One region of the Paraburkholderia dipogonis genome, then DNA from elsewhere that is predicted to be linked to it. Evidence: riboswitches for the same ligand, from Rfam matches in the RefSeq annotation. Region 1 holds a riboswitch; each other region holds the start of a gene.
What was found. A riboswitch is a leader RNA that binds a small molecule or an ion and turns the genes downstream of it on or off. The one in region 1 is predicted to bind cobalamin.

Region 1 (4,275 bases):
TCACCACCACATGGAGCATCGGCGCGCGCGCGTTGATTACCGACAGGACTTCGTCGAGCGGCAGGTATTCGTATTTGAGCACCGTGTTCAGCTCGTCGAGGATCACCATCTGGTACTCGCCGCTTTCGATCATGCGGCGCGCTTCGTCCCAGCCTTTGCGCGCGGTCGCGATGTCGGCGTCGCGGTTCTGCGTGTTCCAGGTGTAGCCGTCGCCCATCGTGACGAAATCGCAGTTGGCGATCGCGCCGAGAAAGTCGCGCTCAGAAGTGTGCAACGCGCCCTTGATGAACTGCACGACGCCAAGACGCATGCCGTGGCCGAGCACGCGTACGGCCATGCCGAACGCAGCGGTGGTTTTGCCTTTGCCCGTGCCGGTGTTGACGATCAGCAGGCCTTTTTCGACAGTGGCGTTGGCCTGTTTTTTCTCGTGGCCCTCGCGGCGGCGCTCGGTCATACGTTGATGCGATTCGGGATCGGTCTTCATGGCAGGTCCTGGTTCTGTGTGTCGTTGTCTGAGTGCTCGGCGTGAGCGGCGTGAGCGGTGGTTGAGGCGATCGCCACGGTCACGCCCGCATAAACGGTTTTGCGCACGAGGAGTGTGGCGCGAGGTGCATTGCCTATGACAGATTCACCGAGCCCGCCCCCGGCGTCAGCCCGCGCGCCAAGCAGCGCGCACGGCTCGCAGACGCCGTCCACGCCGAGGTGCTCGCGCGCTGCCGCCGAAGGCGCTGCCACGGGCATCGCCGCGATCTGTTCAAGGCTGAAGAATCTCAGCGGCAGCGCATGCCGCGTGCAGAATTCGAGCAGGCCCGCTTCGCGGGCTTTGGTATCGAGCGAGGCGACGGTACGGATTTCGTCGAACGAAAGTGCGCCGAGCGCGGCGCGCACAGCGGCTTCGATCTGCTCAGCCGGGCTGTGCAAGCGGCAACCGATGCCGACGCTCAGCGTTTTCATCGCGGATCCGTTCCGTCCGTGCGCGGTGTCGCCCCGCGTTCCACATGCGCCGCCTCATGCGCCACCTCTCGCGCCAACGCGAGCGACGCCACCCCGCCGATCACCACGATCGCCGGCGACCCGAGCCCGGCACGCGCAACGGTGTCGGCAAATTCACCGAGCCGCGCGAGCGCATGGCGTTGTTCGGGACGCGTGGCCGATTCGATCGCCGCGCACGGCGTGTCGGCGCTCATGCCGGCCGCGAGCAGCGCGCCGACGATATCGTTGAGTCGCCGCATGCCCATATAGATCACGAGTGTCATGCGCGTGGCCACGAGCGCGGCCCAGTCCGGCTCGCCGCTGCCCGCGCCGTGCCCGGTGACGAACACCACGCCCTGCGCGTGATCGCGATGCGTGACCGGAATCCCGATCGCTGCGGGCGCCGCGATCCCCGCCGTGATGCCGTTGATGACTTCCACCTCGATACCCGCCGCATGCAGCGCCTGCTGTTCTTCGCCGCCACGGCCGAATACGAACGGGTCGCCGCCTTTCAAACGCGCGACGCTACGCCCGGCCCGCACATGTTCAAGCATCTGCGCGACGATGCCTTCCTGCGGTGTGGACGGATGGCCGCCGCGTTTGCCTACGTAGACGACCAGCGCGTCGGCGCGGGCGAACTGCAGCACCTCGGGATTCACCAGATCGTCGACCAGCACGACATCGGCTTGCGCCAATGCACGGGTGGCCTTGATGGTCATCAGTTCGACGTCGCCGGGGCCGGCGCCGATCAGCCAGGCGCGGGTCATCGCGGCGTGCATGGCGGGCGCCATGTCGTGACAAGCGGGAAAGAATAAAACGCGAAGGGTAGCCAGACGGCGGACGTTGGGGTCATGCAGTGCTACGGATTCAGGCACGGCGCATTGCGTGGTTCGTCGCGAATTTCACACGAAACTCGCCGACACGGACACACTGCGTCGTGCTTCAGCGCCTTCACATCCGTCCCTCGCGGATTCCGGCGGCCGGCGGCGCGATGTTGCACTGAGGTTCGCCGCCTCCGCGTCTGGCCGGTATCCGGGCTGGCGGCCTCACGCGCTTTGCCTTCCCGTCCGCATTCGCTGGAAATTGCCGGACAGTGGCTTAAAAAAACGCATGCGCGGCGCAAGTCGATTCAACATCGCGCCGCAGGTCGCTTACCGTTGCGGGGACAGCACAGGTTGAGCGCATGGCGCGCTGCCTGTTTCCCGTTTAACTGCACACGCGAATGCATGTGCGGGCACCAAACGCGCGCATACGATAGCACATGGCGCCCCGTCCGATAAGCGCTTGCGGCTTGTGTTTCCTTGACGGCACCGGGCTGCGGGCCTACACTCGCACGCACTTTGGTGCTCGTGTGCGCGCTCGTGCGCATGCAGTTAAACGGGAAACAGGGTGCCCGCCTGCCATGGATCGGGCCAACCTGTGCTGCCCCCGCAACGGTAAGCGAATAGTGGTGCTGACTGCAGCGTTAAATGCAGTGTTGAATGCAGGGTTCAACGCAGTCGACCAGCACCGCGGAGCCGGCTTCGATGTCCACGCGCAAGGCCGCGTCGGCATATCACCACTGGGCGAGAAATCACTCGCCCGGGAAGGGGAAGCGGCGCTTTCGCCAGCCCGGATACCGGCCAGATAACGAAGGACGAACGCCGCGGGGATGCGGCGCTGCGTTCATGACCTCATTCCCGCTTTCTGTTTTCTGTTGTCGCGGCAACGCCGTCGTTCGTCCCCGTGTTTTGATACTGTCGTGGCTGACCGGGCGTGTGCTCCGTTTGCCTCGGCATGAGCTGAAAAACACGCCGGCGTGCACGTGCAACTCCTACGGATGGACCTCACGATGCAAACTCAAATGCGCAAGATCCCCGTCACCATCGTCACGGGCTTTCTCGGCAGCGGCAAGACCACGCTGCTGCGGCACATTCTTCAGCATGCGGGCGGCAAGCGCATCGCCGTGATCGTCAACGAATTCGGCGAGCTCGGTATCGACGGGGAAATCCTCAAGGGTTGCGGCATCGGTTGCGACGAAAACGGCGTCGAGACCGAAGGCCAATTGTATGAACTGGCGAACGGCTGCCTGTGCTGCACCGTGCAGGAAGAGTTTTTCCCGGTAATGGAAAAGCTCGTGGAGCGCCGCGATCAGATCGATCACGTGCTGATCGAGACCTCGGGCCTCGCGTTACCGAAGCCGCTGGTGCAGGCGTTCAACTGGCCGCAAATCAAGAACAGCTTCACCGTGGATGCCGTGGTCACCGTAGTCGACGGCCCGGCCGCGGCAAGCGGTCAGTTCGCGGACAACCCTGTCGCCGTGGATGCGCAGCGCAAGGCCGATCCGAATCTCGATCACGAGTCGCCGTTGCACGAATTGTTCGAAGACCAGTTGTCGGCGGCCGATCTGGTGATTCTGAACAAAACGGATCTGCTCGACGGCGCGCAGCAAAGCGCGGTTGAAGTTGCGATTCGCGAAGAGATTCCGCCGCAGGTGAAAATCGTTCGCGCACACATGGGCCAGCTCGATCTGCATACGTTGCTGGGCCTCGAAGCGGCGTCGGAAGACACGATCCACTTGCGCCACGATCACCACGGTTCGGCCGACGACGCCGACCACCATCACGACGAATTCGACTCCGTGGTCGTGCAGGCGAACGCGTCGTCGCGCGAGGCGGTGATCGCCGCGTTGCAGCAACTGGTCGAAACCAACACGATCTATCGCGTCAAAGGTTTTGCGGCGCTGCCGGGCGCCGCGATGCGTCTGGTGATTCAAGGCGTTGGGCGCCGCTTCGACAGCTATTTCGATCGACGCTGGCAGGCCGGCGAAAGCGGCCCGAGCCGCTTCGTGCTGATCGGCGAAGACCTCGATCAGCCCGCGTTGCAGCGTGCGTTCGACGCGGCGCTGGGCGTGCCGTCGAGCGCCGCAACGCAACAGGCGTAAGCGCATATGCATCTGCTGCGCACCACGCCGGGCGGTTTTGTCGACGACACGCAAGGCGTGATCCGGATCGATCAGCAGCCCGCGGATATCGTGGTGCTCAGTTCCGCCGACACCACGCTGTCACTGCTGGCGAGCGTTTTTCCGCGCCTGGGTGAAGGCTTTCCAAGCGTGCGGCTCGCGAACGTCACGTATTTGCGGCAACCGGCGTCGGTGGATTTTTATCTCGAAGACGTCTTGCAGCATGCGCGCGTGGTGGTGGTCGATCACCTTGGCGGCGAAGCGTATTGGCCTTACGGCATCGAGCAGGTGGTGGCGCTCGCCGAGCGCAAGCAGCAGACGCTCGCCATGTTCTCCGGCGATCTGCAGGAAGATCCGAACCT
Region 2 (4,275 bases), on a different contig from region 1:
CGACAACACGCCAGCCGGCTGATATTGGCCGGTGCTTTGCGCGCGTGCCATGGCCGGCGTGAGTGCGAGCGCGGCGGGCGCGGCGCAGACGAGAGCGAAAGCGAGTGCACGTGCGGTGTTTTTCGTCATTGTTGGACTCCTTGCTTGAACAGGTTGTGCACGATTGGGCAACCGCCACGCCGTGGCATGGCGTTTGCGAGAACGTTAGGCGCCTGTAACCTGAGCTTGGTTCCCCGGTTTGATGTCGCTTTAACGTTTGCGTGTGCATGGATCCGCGCCGCGCATCCATCTGGGGAGCACGATCAAGCGAGCCGCCTGGTGATGAAACGCCATTCGGCTTCGGTCACCGGGGTGATCGACAGGCGGTTGCCCCTGGCGAGCACGCGCATGTCAGCAAGTTCGTCATGCTCGCGTAACGCGGCAAGCGGAATCAGCGGGATCTTCTTCTTGAACACCACGTCGACAAGCACCCAGCGCGGTGTTTCCCGCGACGACTTCGCGTCGTAGTAGGGGCTCTTCTTGTCGAACTGCGTGGGATCCGGATACGCAGTGGACGATACCTCCGCGATACCCGCGATGCCGGGCTCCGGACAACTCGAGTGATAGAACAGCACACCGTCGCCGACCTGCATCATGTCGCGCATGAAGTTGCGCGCCTGATAGTTGCGCACGCCGGTCCACGGCAACGTGCGATGCGGTGCATTGGCGAGATGGTCGATGCTTGCTTCGTCCGGTTCGGACTTCATTAGCCAGTAGCGCATGAATCGAATTGAACGTTAAGGGGTTGAAGATGCGGAAGAAATCGGCGAACAAAAACACAGCGCCCAAAGAAAAACGGCACCGAACCGAAGTCCGATGCCGTTCTAAATAAGGTCCCCGCCTTAGCCGCTAGGCCGGCATCCTGAACCGGGGGTTCAGAATTGGTCGCAGTTAGCAACACTTCGGGTACATCAGACAGAGTGACGCGCACACCCGTGCTACAAATTTCCGCAACCGTGCACATGGCATTGGTTCAAGGAATATATGACCTTGGCGAACCAGGCAGGGAAGCTAAACCGATGAAGCTGAAAAACGAACTACAGATTGAACTCAAACGTTTGCTGAATCTTGCACACCTTGTGCTCACACATTCCGTTTGAATCCGCCGCCGATCTCAGGACCGGCAGCACGATAACACATGAAGCTTATTGCATACTGTACTGCTCAATCACAGTACCTAGTTGTTCGTTCATTTGATGCATTGTACGCCGGATTTCCTCAGCGGGAAATGCTTCTCCGTGTCTCACGCTCGATTGCAAGCGAAGCAGTTCCGATGCCAGCGACAGCGCAGCCATGACAGCAATGCGATCCGTGCCGCGCACGTTGCTGTTATTGCGGATCTTCGACATTTCGGCGTCGACGCGTGCGACCGCTTCGAGCAGCGCCGCTTCCGTTTCCGGCGAGCAGGCGAGGCGATAGGGCACGCCGAGAATCGATACTTCGATCTGCTTGGTGGTCATGCATTTTCTCCGTGGCGGGTCACGTCGCTCTCGGCTTCGGCTACTTGCTGAGCGGGCTCGAGCAGATCGAGCTGGTTGTCCGGCTCACTGTGCGCGCGGGCACGCGGCAGCTTCTCGAGGATCGCGTTCAGGCGCACTTGTGCGTCGTCGATCTTGGCCGACAGCGCGTCGCGTTCCGCCTGCAGCGCGTTACGTTCCTCGCGCAGCATTGCAAGTTCCGTGCGCGTGGCTTCGGCATCGGCGCGAGATTGCGCGAGTTGCTCTTCGAGCGCGAGTCGCGCTTCATTGTGGCGCTGGCTGATCGCGATCAGCTTGCCGATATTTTGTGAAAGTGTTTCGAGTTCGGTGAGCATCTGCTGCGTCCTCTAAAGACATCGCATTTTAGCGCGGAATGTCGCAGGTTCCGACAATTGTCTCGTTTCGAGACGTAACAACATCGCTTTGTGCAGGCTTTTTATCGACCATATGATGAAAAAGTACTCACGCGTCGGACAATGGCCTGCACTTAACAGAACGCATGGCCCACGGTTTCACCATTCTTGACGGACTCCGAGGCCGCTCCTAAACTGCCCGCACTCTGGTGCCCGCGTGCGCTTTTCAACGGCGCACGCAGTTAAACGGGAAGCAGGGCGCGCGATTCAACCGAACGCGCCAACCTGCGCTGCCCCCGCAACGGTAAGCGACCGCATTCGTCATGCAAGTCGATTCTGATCGCGTGTTGGAAGTTCAACTCGCGAGTGTGCCACTGCGCGTCTCGCGTGGGAAGGCGGGATCGATGTGTCGCCAGCCCGGATACCGGCCAGAGGGAGGGGCACGTCACGCGCGAAAATGTTAAATACGCGGGCGCCTCGTTACGCATCGGCCTGCGGGGAAGCGGGCCGCGCACGCTATCCACAGGACTTTCATCCCATGCTGTCCCCCATCGCCCGCGCGGCGCTGCTCGCCTTTGCGAGCCTGCCGATCGTCATGCACGCGCAAGCTGCGTCTTCATCTTCTTCCGCGCAGGATTCATCGGCTGCGGAGCCGTCTTCGGCGGTACTGTCGCCCGTGGTGGTGACCGCGGATCGCGCGCCGCAAGCACTCGCCGACACGATCCCGCAGACGTCTCTGTTCGATCAGCAGGATCTCGCCGACACCACCGCGACCGATTTGCCCGGCCTCCTGCAACTCGCACCCGGCGCGCAAATCTCGCGCACAGGTGGTCCCGGTTCGACAGCCAGTCTCTCTTTACGCGGCGCGTCGTCGACGCAATCGCTGCTGCTGATCGACGGCGTGCGCGTCGATTCGGTGAGTCTGGGCGCCTCGCAACTCGCGCAGATTCCGCTCGACCAGATCGATCACGTCGAGGTGGTGAACGGCAACGTGTCGGCGTTATACGGCTCGGGCGCGATCGGCGGCGTGGTGCAGGTGTTCACGAAAGACGGCGGCGACCATCCGCCGCGTTTCAATTTTTCGCTCGGCTACGGCAGCTATCGCACGCAGACGCAGCAGGCGGGCGTGAACGGCGCATTGGACAAAGACGGCAAGACGACCTTCAGCATTTCACTCGCGCGTTCGAAGGACGACGGCTTTTCGTCGCTGAACACGAAGGAGGCGCCCAACGCCAATCCGAATGCGAACGGCTATCTGAACGAGAGCATCTCGGCCTCGCTGCGCCACAAGTTCAACGACAGATGGGACGCAGGCGTCAGCTATTTCCAGTCGAACGGCAACAACAGCTACGACAATGCGTACGGCTTGCCCACCGATCTGAACAACCTGTACAGCAAGGTGCGCCAGGTCTCGGCGTTCGCGAACGGCAAGCTGACGGACTGGTGGACCACGCACTTCATCGTCGCCGAGGGCGACGACCGCAGCGTGTCGAACACCAACGGCGTGTACAACGGCCGCTTCGATACCGACAATCGCCAGTACACATGGCAGAACGATTTCGCGCTGGCCGCGCAGCAGAAGTTGCAGGTCGGCTATGAGCATCTCGACCAGAGCCTCGACTCGGACACGTTCGCGGCGCCGGATCGACATGTGGATTCGGGCTTCGTCGGCTATACGGGGCGCTTTGGACGCAGCCAGATTCAGGCCAACGTGCGGCGCGACCAGTATTCCGATTTCGGCGGAGCGAACAGTTACTATCTCGGCTACGGCTTCGACATCACCGGCCATTGGAAGGTGAGCGCAAGCTATTCGGATTCGTTTCGCGCGCCGAGCTTCGACGATCTGTACTATCCGTTCAGCGGCAATCCGTCTATCCAGCCGGAGCGCAGCCATTCGATCGAAGCCGCGCTGCAATACGCATCGAATGCGCTCGGCGTGATGCGTCTGACCGCATTCCAGACGCGCTATTCGAATCTGATCAACTACGAGCAGGTGACGCCCGGCATCTATCTGGCGGAAAACGTCGGGCATGCGAAGGTGCAAGGACTCGAAGGATCGTGGAGCGGCCATGTCGGCAAGACGGACGTGCGCGCTTCCGTCACGCTGCAGAATCCTGTCGATCTCGACAACGATGCCGACCTCGTGCGGCGCGCCCGGCGCTTCGGCGCGCTGACGGTGAACCGCAGCATCGCCGGGTGGCGTGTAGGCGGCGAGTGGATCGTGAGCGGCGCGAGCAATGACAGCAGCGGCAAGCTGGGCGGCTATGGCGTGGTGAATCTGTCGGCGCGCTACAACATCACGAAAGCATGGTACGTGGCCGCGCAAATCCAGAATCTGTTGGACAAGGACTATGAAACGGCCTACTCGTATAACTCGGCACGGCGCGGTGCGTATCTCACGGTCG
Region 3 (4,275 bases), on a different contig from region 1:
GAACGGATCGCCCTCGCAGATCACGGCGACGTCGCTGCCCGCGTCGAGGTGCGCGGCGACGACTTGCGCGGCGGTGTCGTAGAAGTCGGCGATGATCGCTTCATACGAAAGCGGCGGTTCGAGCGCTTCGGTGGTGACGGGATACACGAGCGGCAGATGCTGCTGGGCATCGTGCAAATGCGCTTCTATGATGCTGAACGCGTTGCCTTTCTTGCCCTTGGCGACGAAGTACGCAACCACCGGCGACGCCTTCAACAAGCGCAGCGCCTTCAGCGTGATGAGTTCCGGGTCGCCGGGGCCGACGCCGAGTCCAAACAAACGTCCTTGCGCCGCCATTTATTCGACCTCCGTGGCGAGCGCGTTCACGGCGGCCGCCGCCATCGCGCTGCCGCCGCGCCGGCCGTGCACCACTACGTAAGGCACGCCGCGGCTGTCGTCCGCGAGCATGGCTTTCGATTCGGCCGCGCCGACAAAACCCACGGGAAAGCCGAGAATCAAAGCGGGTTTGGGCGCGCCGGCGTCGAGCATATCGAGCAGATGAAAGAGCGCGGTCGGCGCATTGCCGATCACCACGACGCTGCCCGCCAGATGCGGCCGCCACAATTCGAGCGCCGCCGCGGAGCGGGTATTGCCGAGTTCGCGGGCAAGCGACGGCACGTCCGGATGCGTAAGCGTGCAGATGACCTCGTTGTGCGCCGGCAGCCGCGCGCGCGTGATGCCTTGCGCGACCATGCCGGCATCGCACAGGATCGGCGCGCCTTGCGCGAGCGCCGCGCGGCCCGCCGCGCCCGCGCCCGCGGAAAATTGCAGATCGTCGATCACATCGACCATGCCGCACGCGTGGATCACCCGCACCGCGAGTTTTTCAAGGTCGGCGGGAATGCGCGACAAGTCGGCCTCCGCACGGATCGTCGCGAAGGATTGGCGATAGATCTCCTGACCGTCGCGAATGTAATCAAGCATCGGTGTCACTCCGGACCTGGCGTTCGAGCATGTCGGCGGCCTGGTCGATCGTCAGTTGGTGCGCGACGCACTGGCCGAAGCCGGGCCGGCCGTCGCGTCGATAAAAGTCATAGAGGCCGGGCGCCGCGGCCAGCAGCGTGTACGGCGCGCAATGCGCGGCGGCGCACGAGCGCGAGCAGCCGCTCAGATGCACGTCGACACCGGCAGGCAGGCGAGCCGCGAGGCGCAACGCGTCGGTCTTGGTGTCGGCGAGGCCCTTCGCGCAGCCGCTCGATCCGGCGCATGCGATCAGGTGCGTGATCGCTCGTGCGGGATCGCTGGCGAGACCGAGGGCGTTCAGGCCGGACAACACGGTGGCGACGGCGGGTGTGGCGATGTCGGGCAGTAGCACGCTTTGCCAGGGCGTCAGGTGAAGCGTGGCGTTGCCGTGCTGTTGAGACAGCGTGGCGAGCTCATGCAGCGTGTCGGCGTCGAGGCGGCCCAGCGGCGGTTGGCCGCCGACATGCCAGGTTCCGGGCACGCGTTGGGCGTGGGCGCCGAGGCGGAGGTTGGCGTCGGCTGGTGTAGCGCGATGCCAGTTGGCGAGCTTCGCGTTTTGCGTCAGCGGGAAGTCGAGGTATCGCTGGGCGTGGTGCAGGATTGCTTCGGCGGAATGCGCGGTTAGCAGCTGGCGCATGCGTGTGGCGTCGGCGGCGGCGAGGTCGAGGAATGTGAGGAGCAGCGCGTGTACTAGTGCCGGCACTTGTGACGGCAGGATCGCGGCTAGTGCGCCTGTGTTGTTCACGCCCGGTTTTTCAGACGCCGTGCTTTGGCTTTGCGTAAGCGCGCCGGCATAGGCGCTCACAGGCGGAAAACCCGCGAACCCGAACACGAACCGCACGCCGTCCGCCTCTTGCGATGCCGCCAGCCACACATCGTGCGGATGATCCACTCGCGCGAGTTCCTCGCCGCCGTCCAGCAGCAGCGCGAATTTTGGTGACAGCGCCGCGAATCGCGTTTCGCTTTGCAGCATCGTGAGTAGTTCGGCGCACAGCGGGCGTGTGTCGAATAGCGCGGAGGGATCGCGCCCGGCTGCGGGGCTGATCATGACGTTGCGGACGTCGTCGGCTGCGGCGGAGGGTGTGTGGGCCGTATCCGCCTGCTGCGCTGTTGCGTCCGGGGCGTTTGAGGCCCACTCATTCATTGCCTTCGCGGCTCCGGCACCTTTGGCGCGCTCCGCCTTTGCGTTCGCGGTTTCGGCGTGTGTGGTGCTCTCTGCCTTTATGTTCGCCGCTCCGGCTCCGGCACCTGTACCGCTCCGCGTGTCCGCCTCCGCGTTCGCGGCGCTGGCAGCTATTGCATCTACAACGCTGGCAGCCCCCGCATCCGCAGCGTTCTCCGCACCCGTCGCGTTCACATGGCTCGCCACGCCATTCACCGGCATCGGCCCAAGACCCGCATCGATCAACTCAGCAATCAACGCCGCCTCTTCACCGCGCTTCACCCCGCGCACCTGCAAATTCGCGCGATTAGTCAACTCGATTACCCCGCTCGCGTGCCGCGCGCTAGCGTCAGCGATCGCCAGCGCCTGCGCCGCGCTCAATTCGCCGCCGGGCAGTTTGATCCGGCAAATCCCGCCGTCGCGCGCGGCGACGATGCGCAGCAGCCCCGGACACGCCGAAGGCCGCGGCGTGGCGGCCGCGTAGGATAAAACGGAGGAAGGCGAAGCTTGCTTCAAGACGGACACCGGGTTGAGCGTCGCGCGACGGCCCGAGCATGCCGTGAGGCGGGCATGGCTGCGGCATCGGTACACCCCGCCCGATGTTGGCTGGCACGAACAGTCTTGCCGGCAGGTCTCCTGGCTGGCAGGTCATGGTCCGCCGCGGCCTTCCCGGTCGAACCAGTGGCGTGGAGCGCAGGCGGACTCGCTGCATACAGTTGCGGGGGCAGCCACAGCGACACTGTGTTCCCTCTTCGGCCCCGAAGGGCACCGGCGGCTGTATTATGCCTTTTTTCGAACAGCACAACGAGGCTGGACGCTTTGACCGGCGTGGCACAGCGCATTATTTGAAGACACAGAATGAGGATGGATGCATGCCCGCGTGGCTGACGGTGGTGGGCATAGGCGACGACGGCTTTGCCGGTCTGGGGAGGCCCGCGCGGCGCGCTTTGCTGGAAGCGTCGGTGGTGTACGGCGGCGAACGTCATCTGGCGATGCTGCCCGCGCGGCTCGCCGCGCGCCGTGCCGCCTGGCCGCGTCCGTTCGATCTCGCGCCCTTGCTGGCCGAGCGCGGCGCCGCCGTGTGCGTGCTGGCGAGCGGCGACCCGATGCTGTTCGGCGTCGGCGCGACGCTCGCGCGGCAATTGCCGGCGGGCGAACTGCGGGTGCTGCCGGCGCCGTCGTCGCTGTCGCTGGCGGCCGCGCGGCTCGGCTGGCCGTTGCAGGATGTCGCGACGGTGTCGCTGGTGGGGCGGCCGTTGCCCACGCTGAACGCGCATTTGCACGACGGCGCGCGCGTGTTCGTGCTGAGCGCGGACGGGCGCACCCCCGCGGCGCTTGCCGGGCTGCTGAACGCGCGCGGTTTCGGGGCGACCCGCATGAGCGTGCTGGAGCACCTGGGCGGCGAACTGGAGCGGCGCATCGACGGCCGCGCGGATCAGTGGTCCGCGGGCGAAGTGGCCGCGCTGAACCTGATCGCGCTCGATTGCCGCGCCACCGAAGGCGCGCCGCGTCTGCCGCTGACCTGCGGTTTGCCCGACGATGCGTTTCGTCACGACGGCCAGTTGACCAAGCGCGACGTGCGCGCGATCACACTCGCGCGCCTCGCGCCGACGCCAGGCGAATTGCTGTGGGATGTAGGCGCGGGCAGCGGCTCGATCGGCATCGAATGGATGCGCGCGCATGCCAGCTGTCGCGCAATCGCGATTGAAGGGCACGCGGAGCGGCAACGCTTTATCGAACACAATCGCGACGCGTTGGGCGTGCCTGCGCTGCAACTCGTGGCGGGGCGCGCGCCTGAAGCGCTGCAGGGGCTGCCGGTGCCGGATGCAGTGTTCATCGGCGGCGGGGTGACGGTGCCGGGCGTGCTGGAGGCCTGCTGGGCGAGTCTGCACGAGGGCGGGCGGCTGGTCGCTAACGCGGTTACGTTGCAAGGCGAGGCGGTCTTGGCGGCATGGCGCGAGCGGCATGGCGGGACATTGACACGGATCGCTTTGGCGGACGCGCAACCGCTTGGCGGTTTCGATACATGGCGGCAGGCGTTGCCGATCACGCTGCTGGAGATGACGAAGCAGGCCGGCGGCGGAGCGTAAGCATGCACGGAACCCATGCCA

Region 2: another riboswitch for cobalamin. It lies ahead of ACFSNN_RS16115 (TonB-dependent receptor domain-containing protein); the one in region 1 lies ahead of cobW (cobalamin biosynthesis protein CobW).
Region 3: another riboswitch for cobalamin. It lies ahead of cobG (precorrin-3B synthase); the one in region 1 lies ahead of cobW (cobalamin biosynthesis protein CobW).

What each region holds. Positions count from the first base shown of each region.
Region 1 covers NZ_JBHUFR010000022.1:306,760-311,034, forward strand. The annotation lists gene cobO (cob(I)yrinic acid a,c-diamide adenosyltransferase) at 1-484, opposite strand, end outside; gene ACFSNN_RS28520 (cobalamin biosynthesis protein) at 481-954, opposite strand; gene cobA (uroporphyrinogen-III C-methyltransferase) at 951-1,739, opposite strand; cobalamin riboswitch at 1,979-2,229, opposite strand; cobalamin riboswitch at 2,297-2,613, shown strand; gene cobW (cobalamin biosynthesis protein CobW) at 2,804-3,895, shown strand; gene cobN (cobaltochelatase subunit CobN) at 3,902-4,275, shown strand, end outside.
Region 2 covers NZ_JBHUFR010000011.1:140,750-145,024, forward strand. The annotation lists gene ACFSNN_RS16090 (SIMPL domain-containing protein) at 1-129, opposite strand, end outside; gene ACFSNN_RS16095 (EVE domain-containing protein) at 303-761, opposite strand; RNA gene ssrS (6S RNA) at 870-1,051, opposite strand; gene ACFSNN_RS16105 (cell division protein ZapA) at 1,185-1,499, opposite strand; gene ACFSNN_RS16110 (ATPase) at 1,496-1,852, opposite strand; cobalamin riboswitch at 2,061-2,317, shown strand; gene ACFSNN_RS16115 (TonB-dependent receptor domain-containing protein) at 2,409-4,275, shown strand, end outside.
Region 3 covers NZ_JBHUFR010000030.1:312,853-317,127, reverse strand. The annotation lists gene ACFSNN_RS33790 (precorrin-2 C(20)-methyltransferase) at 1-336, opposite strand, end outside; gene ACFSNN_RS33785 (precorrin-8X methylmutase) at 337-963, opposite strand; gene cobG (precorrin-3B synthase) at 956-2,689, opposite strand; cobalamin riboswitch at 2,774-2,952, opposite strand; gene cbiE (precorrin-6y C5,15-methyltransferase (decarboxylating) subunit CbiE) at 3,037-4,254, shown strand.